Regions from separate parts of the Streptomyces sp. NPDC020742 genome, predicted to be linked through region 2. Evidence: riboswitches for the same ligand, from Rfam matches in the RefSeq annotation. Region 2 holds a riboswitch; the other holds the start of a gene.
The links. Region 2 has a riboswitch for S-adenosylmethionine ahead of AB0G84_RS35990 (aminotransferase class V-fold PLP-dependent enzyme). Riboswitches for the same ligand answer to the same signal wherever they lie in the genome.
Positions count from the first base shown of each region.

Region 1: linked by a shared signal. The riboswitch ahead of thrC (threonine synthase) and the one ahead of AB0G84_RS35990 (aminotransferase class V-fold PLP-dependent enzyme) in region 2 are both predicted to bind S-adenosylmethionine.

Region 1 is NZ_JBFAEA010000013.1:106,373-115,077, reverse strand. It holds gene AB0G84_RS22490 (MoaD/ThiS family protein) at 243-521, opposite strand; gene thrC (threonine synthase) at 573-1,865, opposite strand; SAM riboswitch class I at 1,883-2,027, opposite strand; gene AB0G84_RS22480 (glucosyl-3-phosphoglycerate synthase) at 2,212-3,177, shown strand; gene AB0G84_RS22475 (GntR family transcriptional regulator) at 3,185-3,940, opposite strand; gene AB0G84_RS22470 (hypothetical protein) at 4,188-4,385, shown strand; gene AB0G84_RS22465 (trehalose-6-phosphate synthase) at 4,432-5,922, shown strand; gene otsB (trehalose-phosphatase) at 6,019-6,933, opposite strand; gene AB0G84_RS22455 (DUF3263 domain-containing protein) at 7,141-7,443, opposite strand; gene AB0G84_RS22450 (extracellular solute-binding protein) at 7,502-8,705, opposite strand, start outside.
Region 2 is NZ_JBFAEA010000051.1:235-8,939, forward strand. It holds gene AB0G84_RS35990 (aminotransferase class V-fold PLP-dependent enzyme) at 107-1,486, opposite strand; SAM riboswitch class IV at 1,702-1,819, opposite strand; gene trpD (anthranilate phosphoribosyltransferase) at 1,912-2,976, opposite strand; gene AB0G84_RS36000 (ubiquinol-cytochrome c reductase cytochrome b subunit) at 3,144-4,781, opposite strand; gene AB0G84_RS36005 (Rieske 2Fe-2S domain-containing protein) at 4,778-5,839, opposite strand; gene AB0G84_RS36010 (c-type cytochrome) at 5,836-6,645, opposite strand; gene AB0G84_RS36015 (heme-copper oxidase subunit III) at 6,733-7,353, opposite strand; gene AB0G84_RS36020 (hypothetical protein) at 7,628-8,029, shown strand; gene AB0G84_RS36025 (Ig-like domain-containing protein) at 8,071-8,705, opposite strand, start outside.

The DNA.
Region 1 (8,705 bases), on a different contig from region 2:
CGAATCCCGTGCACACTTTGGGCACAACTCGCCGCGATTTCCCTTGCGTTCGGCATACCCATGGGGATATCCGGAGGGGGATCACCCCAATGGTATCCCCTTTCACTAAACGGAATTGCCCCGTCCGATTTCCTTGGACGGGGCAATTCCGGTCAAGAAGGGGAAGAGATGGCGCAAATTAGCGCTCTCCCGATCTCAGTTCAACAGTTGTGGGCTAAACCGTTCGGCAGCGGACACGCCATTCAGCAGCCGCCGGCGACCGCCGGGATGATCGAAACACCCGCACCGTCCGGGGTTGGCGTCTGCAGACCCTGCTCGAATCGGACGTCATCGTCGTTGACGTAGACGTTCACGAAGCGGCGCAGCTTGCCGGTGTCGTCGAGCACCCGGGCCGCGATGCCCTGGTGGTTCTTCTCCAGGTCGGCGATCACCTCGGAGAGGGTCCCGCCCTCGGCGGTGACCTCGGCCTCGCCGCCGGTGTACGTGCGCAGGATGGTGGGGATGCGGACCTTGACGCTCATGGGTTCTGCCTTCCGGACAGGAGGTACGGGGTACGGGTGCGGGGCGGTGGCTCAGCCGGCCAGGCCGGCCGCACGGAACGCATCCAGGTTCGGACGGATCGTGGCCGTGGGCCCGGAGGTCGGCGCGACGGCGTCCAGCGTCTTGAGGCCGTCACCCGTGTTGAGTACAACGGTGGTCAGGGACGGGTCGAGCACACCGGCCTCGAAGAGCTTCTTGGTCACGCCGACGGTCACCCCGCCCGCGGTCTCCGCGAAGATGCCCTCGGTCCGGGCCAGCAGCTTGATCGCGTCCACGATCTGCTCGTCGTTGACGTCCTCGACTGCACCGCCGGTACGGCGCGCGATGTCGAGCACGTACGGGCCGTCGGCCGGGTTGCCGATCGCCAGCGACTTGGCGATTGTCTTCGGCTTCTGCGGGCGCACCACGTCGTGCCCGGCCTTGAAGGCCGCCGACACCGGGGAGCAGCCCTCCGCCTGGGCACCGAAGATCTTGTACGGCTTGTCCTCGACCAGGCCCAGGGCGATCAGCTCCTTGAGCCCCTTGTCGATCTTCGTCAGCTGGGAGCCGGACGCGATCGGGACGACGATCTGGTCCGGCAGCCGCCAGCCGAGCTGCTCGCAGATCTCGTACGCCAGGGTCTTGGAGCCCTCGCCGTAGTAGGGGCGCAGGTTGACGTTGACGAAGCCCCAGCCCTCGCCGAGCGGGTCGCCGATGAGCTCCGAGCAGAAGCGGTTGACGTCGTCGTAGTTGCCCTCGATGCCGACCAGGTCGCCGCCGTAGACCGCGGCCATCACGACCTTGCCGGCCTCCAGGTCGTGCGGGATGAAGACGCAGGACTTGAAGCCGGCCCGGCGCGCCGCGGCGCCGACCGCACCGGCGAGGTTGCCGGTGGAGGAGCAGGACAGCGTGGTGAAGCCGAAGGCACGGGCGGCCTCGACGGCGATGGCCACGACGCGGTCCTTGAAGGAGTGCGTCGGGTTGCCGGAGTCGTCCTTGACGTAGAGGCCGCCGGTGACGCCCAGCTCGGCGGCGAGCCGGTCGGCCTGCACGAGCTTGGTGAAGCCGGGGTTGAGGTTCGGCTTCTCGGCCACGTCGGCGGGGACGGGCAGCAGCGGGGCGTAGCGCCAGATGTTGTCGGGACCGGCCTCGATCTGCTTCTTCAGGCCCTCGGGGTCACCGCTCGGCAGGTCGTAGGCGACTTCGAGCGGTCCGAAACACGACGCGCAGGCGAAGATCGGGCCGAGGTCGAAGCGCTCACCGCACTCCCGGCAGGACAGTGCCGCGGCGGGGCCAAGGGAGACGGTGGGGGCGGGTGCGGTGACTTCGGTGCTGTGCACAGCCATGGAGGCGAGGCCCTTTCTCCTCATCTTCCTCGCGACGCATCTCGCCGCGAGACGGATTTGGCACCTTCCCTAGCCGGGAGCCTCGCGCGCTGGACGCCGAGACCGACTGGAGGGTTGCCGGGGCTTCAACGGGCCGTTTCCCTCTGCCCCTCTGGATGAGCGGTGTGGCACTGGGCCGGAACCCAGGCGTTTGTGGTGCGGTGACCCCGACATGCGACGGTCATCCGCGTTGTTCAAGACTGTAACCGAAGGCCCTGACGGTTGAGATAGTCGTCCGAACCGCGAGATGGATCACAATGGATCACACTGCGTCCGCTGCACCGGCGGCCACCGAGGAGTCGTAGACGTGCTGGAAGAGGTGGAGCGCTGGCTGAGCAGCCGCTCCTGGTCCGCCGCCGACCGCCCGCTGGACCAGTTGCTGGAGGCCAAGCGTCAGACGGGCCGGACGGTCAGCGTAGTGCTGCCGGCGCTCGACGAGGAGGCCACGGTCGGCGCGATCGTCGCCGCGATCCGCGCCGATCTGATGACGGACGACGTCCCCCTGGTCGACGAACTGGTGGTGCTGGACTCCGGCTCCACCGACCGCACCGCCGAGGTCGCGGCGGCGGCCGGCGCCCGGGTGGTGCACCGCGACACGGTCCTGCCGCAGCTGCCCGCGCTGCCCGGCAAGGGCGAGGTCCTCTGGCGGTCGCTGCTGGTCACCGGCGGTGACATCGTCTGCTTCGTCGACGCGGACCTGCGCGAGTTCTCCACCACCTTCGTCTCCGGGATCGTCGGCCCGCTGCTGACCGACCCCGAGGTCCAGTTCGTCAAGGCGATGTACGACCGCCCGCTGGAGAACGGCGAGGCCGGACCGGCCGGCCCCGCGCAGGGCGGCCGGGTCACCGAGCTGGTCGCCCGCCCGCTGCTGAACCTGCACTGGCCGCAGCTGGCCGGCTTCGTCCAGCCCCTGGGCGGCGAGTACGCGGCCCGCCGCTCCCTGCTGGAGCGACTGCCCTTCCCGGTCGGCTACGGCGTCGAGCTGGGCCTGCTGGTCGACGCCCTGCACACCGTCGGCCTGGACGCGCTCGCCCAGGTGGACGTCGGGGTGCGCAAACACCGCCACCAGGACGGCCAGGCCCTGGGCCGGATGGCCGCCGCCATCTACCGCACCGCCCAACTCCGCCTGGCCCGCGGCCACTTGGTACGCCCCCGGCTCACCCAGTTCGACCGCGACGAGACCGGCTTCGTCCCCCGCACCACGGCCGTGGACACCGAGGAGCGCCCCCCGATGGCCGAAATCCCGGAGTACGCGGCCCGACGGGCGGCGTGAGGGGCGCTCAGGCGTCGAAGTCGTACTCCAGCACGTAGGCCGCGGAGTCCAGGGTCATCTCGTTGACCTCGACGGCGCGTCCGTCCTCGGTCACTGCCGTCCGGCTGACAAGGATGACGGGCGTGCCCGAGGGCAGGCGCAGCCGTTCGGCCTCCTCCGCGGACGGCATCCGCACCCGCACCTCCTCCCGGAAGCGCGCCGGTCCGGCACCGAGGTCGGCGAGCCGCGCGTACACGCCGCCGGGGCCGGTGTCGGGCCGCGTGATCGCCGTACCGGCCACCAGTTCCGCGGGGAGGTACGAGGCGGAGAGCAGCACCGGCTTGCCGTCGAGCACGAACCTGCGACGGCGCACGCACACGGCGGCGCCGGGTGCCACGTCCAGGCGTGCCGCGACGGCATCCCCGGCCGGCTCCTCCCCGACGGCGACGTCGTCCACCACCAGATCGCGATCCGGGATGTCGGCCGACCACACGGAGTTCCCGGCACCCCACTGCTCCCGCGCCAGACGCGGCACGCTCCGCCGCCGGATCGGCCGGAAAGCCCGCACGAAGACCCCAGCACCCTTGCGGGCCTCCGCCAGCCCCTCGGAACGCAGCACGCCCAGCGCCTGCCGCGCCGTCATCCGCGCCACACCGTGCTCGGCCATCAGGTCGTTCTCACCCGGCAGCCGGTCCCCGGGCTGGTAGGCACCCGAAACGATCGCCTGCTTCAACGCATCGGCGATCCGCTGGTACTTGGGCGCTTGCTTGTCCCGGCCGGCCATAGCGATACATCCCTCCTGGCGATCTCTAGACATCCTAGAGATGTGTTCGAGTCACCGAGTCCGCCGGATTGAGGGAACTTCTCTAGAGACATCTTGACGCTGCGCACTCGACCCGCTTCGCTATGCAGTGAAACTTCTCTAGAGAACTCGGAGATGGTCATGCCTGAACCTGCATTCCTGCGCCTGCTCCCGTGGTCGAAACCCGGAGGGCAAGCCGTGTTACCTGCTCTCGTCCGACGACGGCCCCGTGGCTCGACGCGCAGACGCCGTGGAGCGGACCCAGCTCGAATCCGGTGAGACCCTCCTCGGGCACGCCGGCGAACTCCTCATCGACGACCGCACCACCGCGGCCGAACCGCGCTTCCTCGGCAGCTGCCTTCGAGAAGCCCTCAGGGACGCGCTGCGCGTGGCGCACAGCAGGGGTGGCCGACTCGGTCGTACCTGACCCGGACGTACGTTTGCGTGGATGCGGGGATGGTTAATGTCGCGACATGGTCTCCGAGCGCAGTGCAGTTCCTGCAGGTGCCCAGGTTCTGGTCGCGTCCAACCGCGGGCCGGTGTCGTACGCCCTGGACGAGGGCGGTGCGCTGACCGCCAAGCGGGGCGGGGGCGGGCTGGTGTCCGGGCTGTCGGCCATCGGCCCCGGCAGCAACGCGATGTGGGTGTGTGCCGCGCTGGGGGACGGTGACCGGGAGGCCGTGCGGAGGACCGGGGGTGCGCTGGATCCGGCCGACACCGGGGGCCAGCGGGTGCGGATGCTGGACGTGCCGGCCGAGGTGTACGCCGAGGCCTACAACAGCATCGCGAACTCGGTGCTGTGGTTCGTCCACCACATGCTGTACCAGACCCCGCTGGAGCCGGTCTTCGGCGCGGAGTTCCGGGCGCAGTGGGCCTCGTACGAGACGTACAACCGGGCGTTCGCGCAGGCGCTGGCCGACGAGGCCGCCGAGGGCGCGGCGGTCCTGGTGCAGGACTACCACCTGGCGCTGGTGCCGGGCATGCTGCGCGCGCTGCGGCCCGACGTGCGGATCGCGCACTTCTCGCACACACCGTGGGCACCGCCGGAGTACTTCCGGATGCTGCCGGACGACATCGCCGAGCAGCTGCTGCGCGGGATGTTGGGCGCCGACCGGCTGGGGTTCCTCACCCGGCGGTGGGCGGACGCGTTCAGCGCCTGCTGCGAGGCGGTGACCGGCGGCACCGGGGACACCGCGATCGGGGTGTACGGGCTCGGGGCGGACGCCGCGTTCCTGCGGGAGCGGTCCCGGCAGCCGGACGTCGAGGAGCGCAAGGCGGCGCTGCACGAGGAGATCGGCACCGGGCCGGACGGCGCGGCGCGCCGGACCGTCGTACGGGTGGACCGCACCGAGCTGTCGAAGAACATCGTCCGGGGGCTGCTGGCCTACCGGCAACTGCTGGCGGACCGGCCGGAGTGGCGCGAGCGGGTGGTGCACCTCGCCTTCGCCTATCCGTCGCGCCAGGACCTGGCCGTCTACCGGGAGTACACCGCGGCGGTCGGCCGGCTGGCCGAGGAGATCAACTCCGAGTACGGCACGCCCGGCTGGCGTCCGGTCCTGCTGCACGTCAAGGACGACTTCGCACGGTCGCTGGCCGCGTACCGGCTGGCGGACGTGGCGCTGGTCAACCCGATCCGGGACGGGATGAACCTCGTCGCGAAGGAGATCCCGGTGGTCTCCGACCACGGCTGCGCGCTGGTGCTGTCGCGGGAGGCCGGCGCCCACGAGGAGCTGGGCCGGGACGCCGTCACGGTCAATCCGTACGACATCACCGGCACCGCGCGGGCGCTGCACGAGGCGCTGTCGATGGACCCCGGGGAGCGCGACCGGCGGACCGAGCGGCTGGCGGCGGCGGCCACCGCGCTGCCGCCGACGCAGTGGTTCCTCGGCCAGCTGCGGGCGCTGACCGAGGGAGCCGAGGGGTCCGAGGGGTCTGAGGGGCCCGAGGTGTCCGACGGCATGTGAGCGGCGTCGCCCTGCATCTGTCGGGGCGTCATGGGGGTGGACGGCGGTCAGCGGTCAGCGGTCAGCGGTCAGCGGTCAGCGGTCAGCGGTCAGCGGTCAGCGGTCAGCGAGACGGTCCGCGAGGGCGCCGAGTAGCGCCACCACGCCGGTCGGCCCGTCGACCACCAGGTCGGCTCGGTCGGCGAGTTCGGTCACCTCGTCGCTGCCGCTGCAGACCAGGACGCCGGACAGGCCCTGGGCGCGGAGCTGGTCGACGGCGGCGAAGGCGGCCAGGTCGCCGAGGTCGTCGCCGGCGTAGAGCACCGTCGAGGCGCCGGTCTCCCGAATCCAGTCGGCGAGCGCGACGCCCTTGTCCATGCCCGGGGGGCGGAGCTCCAGGACGTAGCGGCCCGGTTCGACGATCAGGCCGTGGCGTTCGGCCAGCGCGGTGAGCGGGTCGCGGAGCCGCTCGAAGGTGCCCTGGGGGTCCTCGGCGCGGCGGGTGTGCACGGCGAGGGCCCGGCCGCCCTTGCGCTCGACGGCGGTCCCGGTCCAGGGGCCGTGCCAGACGCCGGAGGAGTCCAGGACACCGGGGAGTTCGGCCTCCAGGGCGGCGATGCCGGGGTGCGGCGGAGGGGCGTCAACGGCGCCGGTGGCCGCCTCCCAGCGCTCGGCACCGTAGTGGCCGAGCACGGTGAGGTGGTCGAGGCCGGGTACGGAGGCGAAGCCGCCGAGGCGGACCGCGACGGCGGCCGGGCGGCCGGTGAGCACCGCGGCGGCGCGCAAGCGGGGCACCAGGCGACCCAGGGCGGCGACGGCGCCGCTGTGGGCGCGGGCCTGCTCGGGGTCGGGGACGATGTCGGCGAGGGTGCCGTCGAAGTCGAGGGCGACCACGGCGCGTTCGGGGTGGGCCAGCAACGCGGCGAGGCCGTCACGGCCGGCGGGGGTGCGCGACGCCGGCGGGGAGCCGGGCGCACGCTGCGGTTCGGGGGTCGGCTCGGGGTGCGGCGCGGCGTTCTGGGAACTGCCCATGCGCCGACCCTACCGGCGCGGGGCGGGCGTCGGGGGCACCTCGCGGCGGCGGCTCGGGGAGCGCGCCGAGGTGCGCTGTGTCGGCGTACCAGGGTGCACCGTGACGGCGTAACAGGGTGGGTTGCGTCGGCGTACCAGGGTGCACCGCGACGGCGTAACAGGGTGCGCCGCGTCGGCGTACCGGGTCAGCGGCGGGCGCGCCGGGCGTCAGCGGCGGGCGCGCCGGGCGTCCCGTACGCGGCGCAGCCGGTTGACCGTGACGGGGTCGTGGGCGAGCGCGTGGGGGTCGTCCAGCAGGGCGTTGAGGAGTTGGTAGTAGCGGGTCGGGGAGATGCCGAGCTGCTCGCGGATGGCGCGCTCCTTGGGGCCGGGGCCGGGCCAGGAGCGGCGCTCCACGGCGAGCACGGCCTCGTCCCGGGCGGACAGGCCGGCGGAGGCCTCGGCGGGCCCAGGGGCCTCGGCCGGCCGGGCGTCGCGCGAGGCGTCGGGGTCCTGCGTACCGCTCGTCATCACGCTTCCACGATAGGCGCACGGTCGGACGGGGCCCGCCCGACCGGTGCACATCGCCTCACTCGCCGGAGTTGTCCGCCTCGTCCGCGGCGTTCTGGATGTCGGTGAGCACGCCGGCCGGGTTGCCCTCGGGGCCGACCGCGGTGCCCATCTTGGCCTTGACGGTCTTGGAGACCAGCGGCCAGGAGGTCTTGTTCGCCGGGTAGAACTCGGCGCTGGCCAGCTGCTTGAGGAAGCCGTGCAGCTTGGCGTACGAGTCGTCGGCGAGCATCTCCTGGGAGGCCGTGGAGGTGACCGGCAGCAGGCCGTAGTCACGGGAGAACTTCTCGACGTTCTTGTCGCTGTAGACGAAGTCGAGGAACTTGCCGACCTCGGCGCGGTGGCCGTTCTGCTTGAACGCCATCATCCAGTCCGCGACGCCCATGGTGGTCTTGGCCTTGCCCTCGATGCCGGGCAGTTCGACGGTGCCGTAGTCGATGCCCTTGGCGGCGGCCTGCTTCATCAGGGCGGGGTGGCCGTTGAGCATGCCGACCTTGCCGTCGGCGAAGCCCTGGAAGGCGTCCTCGCGGTTGAGCTTGGCCGGGTCGGTGCCGGTCAGGCCCTTGGCGACGAGGTTCTCCTTGACCCAGTTGAAGGTCTTGATGTTCTCCGGCGAATCGATGCGGTACTTGCCGATGCTGTCGGTGTAGCCGCCGCCCCCGCTGAGCATCCACATCAGCGTCTCGGCCTGGGTCTCCTCCGGGCCGAGCGGCAGCGCGTAGGGCATCCTGACGCCGTGCGCCTTCAGCGCCTGCGCGTCATGGGCGATGTCGTCCCAGGTCTGCGGCGGGTTGGTGATGCCGGCCTGGGCGAACAGCTTCTTGTTGTAGAACAGCCGCCGGGTGCTGGCGCCGAACGGCATGCCGTACTGGATCCGTTCGTACTCGCCGGCCTCGGCGAGGGAGGGGGTGAAGTTGGCCTCGGTGGGGACGGAGAGCAGCTTGTCGACGCTGTAGAGCTTGCCCTCGGCGGCGTAGTCGGCGTACGCGCCGATTTGCGCCAGGTCGGGGGCGTGGCCCTCCTTGACGAGGTTCTCGACCTTCCGGTCGACGTCCGTCCAGCCGTAGACCTGGACGTCGACCTTGATCCCGGGGTTCTTCTTCTCGAAGGCGCGGGTGAGCTCGTCCCAGTAGTGCTGGGAGCCGTTGGCCTTGCTGTCGCCGTAGTCCGCCGCGATCAGCTTCAGGGTGACGTCGCCGTCGTCCGATCCGCTGCCGCAGCCG
Region 2 (8,705 bases):
TACCTCCCACGCCGTTAAGGCAGTGGGGAAGCAATAGCGAGAAGGCCGTCAACGTCGGAAGGCACCCGGCCGCCAGGCCACGGCGGGACAGCCGACAGCGTGGGAATCAAGCGGGCACACAACGCCCGTCTTCCGTGCGGTAGTTCCAGCGGGCGCCGTTCGTCACCAGTTCCCGGACCGCGTCGACGAAGCGGTCGATGTGCTCGTCGGGGGTGCCGGCGCCGAAGCTGACGCGGATGGCATTCAGGGAGCGTTCGCCCGGCGCCGCCTCGGGGGCACCGCACTCCCCCGGGTCCTGCGGCTCGCTGCCCAGCAGGGTCCGTACGAGCGGGTGGGCGCAGAACAGGCCGTCGCGGACGCCGATGCCGTACTCGGCCGAGAGCGCCGCGGCGAAGTGCGAGCTGTTCCAGCCCTCGACGACGAAGGAGAGCACCCCCACCCGCGGGGCGTCGTCGCCGAAGAGGGAGAGCACCGTCACCTCGGGCACCTCGGCCAGGCCCGCGCGGACCCGGGCGATCAGCTCCTGCTCGCGGGCGACCAGCCCCTCGAAGCCGGCCTCGGTCAGCGCCTGGCAGGCGGAGGCGATGGCGTAGGCGCCGATGACGTTGGGCGAGCCCGCCTCGTGCCGGGCGGCGGTGGTGTGCCACTCGACGTCCACCCCGCCGGCCCCTTCCCCGCTCACGCGTCGCGAGACCTTGCGGCTGGCGCCGCCGCCCGCCAGGTACGGCGCGGCCTGCTGCAGCCAGTCGGCGCGGCCGGCCAGCACGCCGGTGCCGAACGGCGCGTACAGCTTGTGGCCGGAGAACGCCACCCAGTCGACGTCCAGCTCCGCGATGTCGACGGGGTGGTGCGGGGCGAGTTGGGCGGCGTCGAGGACGATCCGGGCGCCGTGTGCGTGTGCCGCGGCGGCCAGCTCCTTTACGGGCCACAGCTCACCGGTCACATTGGACGCACCGGTGACACAGACCAGCGCCGGGCCGTAGGGCTCGCGCCCGGCCAGCGCCCGCTCCAGGGTGTCCACGGCCTGCTGGGGCGTGCGCGGCGCGTCGAGGTAGGTCACCGCGAGGTCGGCGCGCTGCTCCCAGGGCAGCAGCGAGGCGTGGTGCTCGGTCTCGAAGACGAACACCCGGGTGTGCTGCGGGAGGGCGGCGGCGAGGAGGTTGAGCGAGTCGGTGGTGGAGCGGGTGAAGACCACCTGGTCGTCGGGGCGGCAACCGAGGAAGGCACCGATCGTCCGGCGGCTGTTCTCGAAGAGGTCGGTGGAGAGCTGGGAGAGGTACCCGGCGCCGCGGTGCACGCTGCCGTAGTACGGGGCGTAGGCGGCGACATCGTCCCAGACCCGCTGGAGCGCGGGGGCGCTAGCGGCGTAGTCCAGTGCGGCGTAGTCGACCTCGCCGCCGGTCACCAGGGGGACCCGGACGTCCCGGCCCAGGACCGGCAGCGGGGCACAGACGGCACGGTCGGCGGCAACGGCGGAAACAGACATGGCGAACTCCCGTGACAGGTAAGCGAATGCGCTGTGGACGGGGCGCGTCGGGGTGCGCGGAAGCAGCCGGCACCGGCGGATCTGCGCGGCCACAGCGGAAAGGAAACGTTGCTGAGAACGTCAGGAGAAAGAGGGTGCGGAGAAGGGGCTTTGGGCCCTATCGCATTCGCTGATTCACGGAAGTTCTCCCTCGAGGACCAGGATCCCTGGCGAGGGATCCGCGCTTGCCGCAGACCTCGCTGCCTACGGCCTGGTCATCACCCGGGGCACCCCGCCACGGAAGGAGGGTTGCCGGACAGCGGGCCGGGGCCTGTGTCGCTGTCACTCGTGACCTGCGCAGAATCATGCCACACGGGCAGGGACGCGCAAGGGCTCCGTCCATATGACGGACGGAGCCCTGCGTCACACCCTGCGTCACCGGCCGCTCAGGCGTTGCTGGCGGCCACCCAGCGCTCCAGCGCCCGCTTCGCCGCCCCGGAGTCGATGGACTCGGCGGCCTGCTCGATACCGGCCCGGATCTGTTCGGGCAGCGGGGCATGACGGGGCTCCAGCGCCACCAGCGCGGCCGCGGAGTTCAGCAGCACCGCATCGCGCACCGGGCCGGTCTCGCCGTCCAGCAGCCGGCGGGCGACATCGGCGTTGTACGAGGCGTCCGCGCCGCGCAGGGCCTCCACCGGGACCAGCGGGATGCCGACCTCGCGGGGGTCGAAGGCCTCCTCGCGTACCGTCCCGTCCCGCACGATCCACACCCGCGAGGTCGCGGTGGTGGTCAGCTCGTCCAGGCCGTCGTCGCCGCGGAAGACCAGCGCCGAGGAGCCGCGCTCGGCGAGCACCCCGGCCAGGATCGGCGCCATCCGGGCGTCCGCGACACCGGTCGCCTGGGCGCGGACCCGGGCGGGGTTGGTCAGCGGGCCCAGCACGTTGAAGGTGGTGCGGATGCCGAGCTGGCCCCGGGCGTTGGCGACGTGCCGCAGCGCGGGGTGGAACTTCACCGCGAAGCAGAAGGTGATCCCGGCCTCCTGGGCGACCTCCACGACCCGCCGCGGGGCGAGGTCGAGGTTGACGCCGAGCTTCTCCAGGACGTCGGAGGCGCCGCTGGCGGAGGAGGCGGCGCGGTTGCCGTGCTTGACGACCTTGGCGCCGGTACCGGCCACCACGATCGACGACATGGTGGAGATGTTCACGGTCTTGGCGCCGTCGCCGCCGGTGCCGACGATGTCGACGCTGGGGCCGGGCACGTCGATCAGCCGGGCGTGCTCGTACATGGTCCGGACGAGTCCGGAGATCTCCGCGACGGTCTCGCCCTTGGCCCGCAGCGCCACCGCGAAACCGGCAATCTGGGCGTCACCGGCCTCACCTCGCATGATCCGGTCCATCGCCCAGGCGGTGTCGTCTGCGGTGAGGTCACGGCCTTCGAGCAGGGCGTTGAGGATCTCCGGCCAGGTGCGGGCCGCCACGCTGTCGCCGCCTGCCGGGGTCACAACGTTCATGGTCCACGCTCCTGGTGTGTTTCCTGCCTGTGCGTTCACCCTATCGAGCCGCCGGCACGCCGGAGGGCCCCGTCCGGCTCCCCTGCTCGACCGGGGTCGAGACGGGGACGGACGGGGCCCTCTGGGTGGCGTACTACCTACGGTGCGCTACGAGGCGCAGAGCGGGATCAGTGGTGGCCGTGGCCGCTGGTGATCTCCTTGTACTCCTCGACCGTGGGCTTGGGGATGACGCTGTCCTCGCCGTAGTAGGACTTCGAGAGCTTGGCGCGCAGCTTCTGCGAACGCTTCAGCTTGCGCTCCACGCCGTTCTCGTCCACCTCGGGGCCCAGTTCGAGCGGCTTGGGCTGCTCGTGCTGGGTGAGGAAGTGCAGCTGCTCCTGGTCGAGCGGCTCGTGGACCTCGATGAACTCACCGTGCGGCAGGCGCTTGATGACGCCGGACTCCCGGCCGTGCAGCACCTTGTCCTTGTCGCGCCGCTGCAGACCCAGGCAGATCCGCTTGGTGGCGATGAAGGCCAGCACCGGGCCGACGAAGAACGCGATCCGGACGAACCAGGTGATCGAGTTGATCGACAGGTGGAAGTGGGTGGCCCACAGGTCGTTACCGCCACCGATCAGCATCACGAAGTACGCGACCAGCCAGGCCACACCGAAGGCGGTGCGGGTGGGCACGTTGCGCGGGCGGTCCAGGATGTGGTGCTCGCGCTTGTCGCCGCGGACCCAGGACTCGACGAACGGGTAGACCGCGATGACGGCGAGGACCAGCGGGAAGACCAGGATCGGGATCAGCACGCCCAGGTTGAGGGTGTGGCCCCAGAAGTTCCACTCCCAGCCCGGCATGACACGCACCAGACCCTCGGCGAAGCCCATGTACCAGTCCGGCTGGGCGCCGGTGGAGACCTGGTCGGGCCGGTAGGGCCCGATCGCCCACACGGGGTTGATGCTGGCGACCGCGGCGATCACCGAGATCACACCGAAGACCAGGAAGAAGAAGCCTCCGGCCTTGGCCATGTAGACCGGCAGCAGCGGCATGCCCACGACGTTCTCGTTGGTCTTGCCGGCACCCGGGAACTGGGTGTGCTTGTGGTAGAAGACCAGGATCAGGTGGGCCACCAGCAGACCGAGCATGATGCCCGGCAGCAGGAGCACGTGGACCGTGAAGAACCTCGGGATGATGTCGTGCCCGGGGAACTCGCCGCCGAAGATGAACATCTGCAGGTACGAACCGACCAGCGGCATCGCCAGGATGACGCCCTCGATGAACCGCACGCCGGTGCCGGAGAGCAGGTCGTCGGGGAGCGAGTAGCCGGTGAAGCCGGTGAACATGCCCAGCACGAACAGCAGGAAGCCGAACAGCCAGTTGACCTCACGCGGCTTGCGGAACGCACCGGTGAAGAACACCCGCATCATGTGGACCATCATCGCGGCCAGGAAGACCAGCGCGGCCCAGTGGTGGATCTGGCGGATGAGCAGACCACCGCGGACGTCGAAGCTGATGTTCAGCGTCGACTCGAAGGCCTGGGTCATCCGGATTCCCTGCATGGGCACATAGGAACCGTGATAGGTCACCTCGGCCATGCTCGGGTGGAAGAACAGCGTCAGGTAGACACCGGTCAGGATGATGATGATGAAGCTGTAGAGCGCGACCTCACCCAGCATGAAGGACCAGTGGTCCGGGAAGATCTTGCGCATGTTGGCCTTGGCGAGGCTGTAGATGCCCAGCCGGCCGTCCGCCCAGTCGGCGATCCGCTCGCCCCGCGGCGCCTGGCCGCGGCGCGTGGTGGTCGCGCTTGTCTCGTTACTCATCCGCGCTCCCAGAAGCTCGGGCCGACGGGCTCCTCGAAACCGCTAGCGGCCTCCAGGAAGCCGTCCTTCACGGTGATGTGCAGCTGCGGCAGGGCGTGTCCGGCGGGACCGAAGATCACCCGACCGCCGTCGGAGAGGTCGAACGTCGACTGGTGGCAGGGGCAGAGCACGTGGTGCGTCTGCTGCTCGTACAGGCTGATCGGGCAACCCACGTGGGTGCAGATCTTGGAGTACGCCACGATGCCCTCGTGGGACCAGGCGAGTTCCTTCTTGTCCTTGATGTTCTGCGGCTGGATCCGCACGAGCATCAGGGCGTCCTTGGCGATCTTCTCCGCGAACTCCTCGTCGTCCTCCTCCAGGCCCTCGGGCTTGGCGAAGGTCAGCGAGCCGACCGCGATGTCCTCGGGACGCAGCGGAAGGTTGGTGGACTGGTTGACGAGCCGGACGCCCTTCTTCCAGTTCGTGGTGCGCAGCTTGGTCCCGGGCAGCGGCCCGAGGTCCCGTAGCAGGACGACGCCGGAGAGCGGCACCAGGGCCAGCGCGCCGAACATCGTGTTGCGGATCAGCTTGCGACGGCCGAACCCGGACTCCTCGGCGCCCTCCCGGAAGTCCGCCATGACCTTGGCCTTGACCTCGGGCGATGCCTCGATCGGGTGCCGGTCGTCGGCGACCTCCACGTCCGACATCAGCGTGCGGGCCCAGTGGACCGCGCCGGCGCCGATGCAGAACAGCGCGGCACCCAGCGTCAGGCCGAGCGCGAAGTTCAGCGCGCTGATGTGGCCGATCGGCCAGATGTAGACGATCTTGTCGATCGGGATGGCCACGTACGAGGCGATGAAGGCCACCGTGGCGATCATGGACACCATGAAGAGCAGGGCGACGGTGCGCTCGGAGCGCGAGGCGGCCCGCTCGTCGATGTCCTGGGCGCGGTGCTCGTGGGCTGGCAGCCCCGGGTCGGCGAACGGGTTGCCCGCCGTGCTCACCGCGCCTTCGTGAGCGTCCCGCTCACTGGGAAGAATTTCTTCTGGCACGTCTTCGTGTCGTCCAGTCTCGCTCATGACTTCTTGGCCTTCGTAGTCCGGGCTGCGACCCAGATGGCGACCACGATCAGCGCGCCCAGGCCGAAGATGTAGCCGAAGAGACCCTCGCTGACCGGGCCCAGACCACCGAGGTCGAGACCACCGGGGCTCTCGGATTCATCGCCGTTGACGGCGCCGAGGTACGCGATGATGTCCTTCTTGTTCTGCTTGCTCAGGCTGCCGTCCCCGAAGGAGGGCATGTTCTGCGGGCCGGTCTCCATGGCCTCGTAGATGTGCTTCGGGTCCACGCCCTCGAGCGTCGGTGCGAACTTGCCGTCGGTCAGGGCGCCGCCCTTACCGGTGAAGTTGTGGCACTGCGCGCAGTTGGTGCGGAAGAGCTCGCCACCCTTGGCGACGTTGGCACCGTCGGAGCTGTACTGGGACTTCTCCGGGATGGTCGGGCCGGCACCCAGCGACGCCACGTAGGCCGCCAGCTGCTCGCGCTGGACGTCGGTGTAGATGGGCTTCTTCCGCGGCACCTGGGCGCCGGGCTGCTGGGCGGGCATCCGGCCGGTGCCGACCTGGAAGTCGACGGCGGCGGCGCCGACGCCGACCAGGCTCGGGCCGTCGGAGGTGCCCTGACCGCCGGTGCCGTGGCAGCTTGCACAGCCGACGGCGTAGAGCTTCTTGCCCTCCTTGATGGCAAGGGACTGGGCGGTGTCATCGGCCTGAGCCTTGTCCGCCGGCGCGAACGCGGCGTACAGCCCCCCGGTGACCGCCAGCGCGAAGAGTAGGACGACGAGCGCCGCCAGCGGATGGCGCCGTCGTGCGGAGAGCTTTTTCACGGATTACCCCGGTGTCAGGATCTTCTGCGTCGATGCTTTGGCTATGTCTGTCTGGACCGCGGACCCGGCTACCGGGCCCGATACCGGTTACCGGATCAGGTAGATCGTGGCGAAGAGGCCGATCCAGACGACATCGACGAAGTGCCAGTAGTAGGACACGACGATGGCCGCGGTGGCCTGCGTGTGGGTGAACCTCTTGGCCGCGTACGTCCTGCCCAGGACCAGCAGGAAGGCGATCAGACCGCCCGTCACATGCAGTCCGTGGAAGCCGGTGGTCAGGTAGAACACCGAGCCATACGGGCCGGACGAGAGCGACAGGCCCTCGTGCTTGACCAGCTCGGTGTACTCGAAGACCTGACCGCCGATGAAGATCGCACCCATGACGAAGGTGACCATGAACCACGCGCGGAGCTTCTTCACGTCCCCGCGCTCGGCGGCGAATACGCCGAGCTGGCAGGTCAGTGAGCTGAGCACCAGGATCGTGGTGTTGGTCGCGGAGAACGGAAGGTTCAGCGCACTGGCTGATTCCTTCCAATACGCGGATCCGGTCACCGATCGAAGGGTGAAGTACATCGCGAAGAGGGCCGCGAAGAACATCAGCTCGGAACTCAGCCAGATGATGGTTCCGACGCTGGTGAGGTTCGGCCGATTGACCGACGGGTGCGCGTGCCCGGTTTCTACTGTCGTTGCTGTCGCCACGACCGACATTATGTCGGTCGCTTATCCCGCCCTCACTCCGGGGGGTGCCGTTCGGTGTGTCAAGGACGTATGCCCTGCTCGTACGGCCCATTTCCGAGGTCGCTCGAAGGAGGGAAGTACACCGGCGGCGATCGCCCGCCGGTTCCTTCGCGACCGCTCCTGACGCCCCGTCGGGCAGATCTTGGCGGCCTCCGACCCCTGCTGCGGGCGCCCGTCGCGGGAGTAGCATCCGGCCCAACAGTCCCACCCGATGCTGTGCCGCTACGAAGAGCGTGGAGGAACGATGCAGGCGACTGCCACGGTGCTGGTCTACAGCGACAACGCGGGCACCCGCGAGCAGGTCCGGCTGGCGGCCGGACGGCGCCCCGCCGCCGATGTCCCGCAGATCGAGATCCTGGAGTGCGCCACCGCACCGGCCGTCCTGGAGGCGCTGGACCAGGGTGGCATCGACGTCTGTGTACTGGACGGTGAGACCGCGCCGGCGGGCGGGATGGGCGTCTGCCGCCAGATCAAGGACGAGATCTTCCAGTGCCCGCCGGTGCTGCTGCTGATCGGCCGCCCGCAGGACGCCTGGCTGGCCACCTGGAGCCGGGCGGACGCGGCGGTGCCCCATCCGCTCGACCCGGTGGCCTTCGCCGATGCCCTGGCGGGCCTGCTGCGCCGCAGGCACCTCGTACAGGCCTGAGAACGGGCCAGGACGGGGCGCTGGGCGGCCGCTGAGCGGGCTCAGATCTGCGGGCGCAGCCGGGCGTCGTCGCCGGGATCCTGCTGGCGCTCGGCCGCCCCTGTGGTGCCGCCGGACGCGCCCCTCAGGGCACTGCCGGCGCGCCACTCCTGCCAGGGCATGTTCCAGTCGCCGAAGCCGTTGTCGAACGGCGTCATGGTGTCGCCGCCGCTGTTGACGACCTTGACGATGTCGCCGACCCGGACGGTGTTGAAGAACCACTGGGCGTTGCTGGTGGACATGCCCGTACAGCCGTGGCTGACGTTCGCCGCGCCCTGCGATCCGACGGACCAGGGTGCGGCGTGGACGTACTCACCGCTCCAGGTGACCCTGGTCGCCCAGTAGACCGGCAGGTCGTAGGAGTCCGAGCTGCCGGCGGCGATGCCGACGGTCGAGCTGCGCATCCGCACGAAGCTCTCCTTGCCCAGGACGACCTTGACGCCGTTACGGGTGGAGAAGCCGGGCTTGCCGGTGGTCACCGGGATGGTGTTGATCGAGTGGCCGTTGCGCAGCACCGTCATCTGGTGGCTGCCGGCGTCGGTGATGGCTTCCACCCGGTCGCCGGTGGTGAGCTTGAGGGGCTTGGACTGGCCTCCGTAGAGGCCCTTGGCGATCTTCAGGCCGGTGAGGTTGCTGT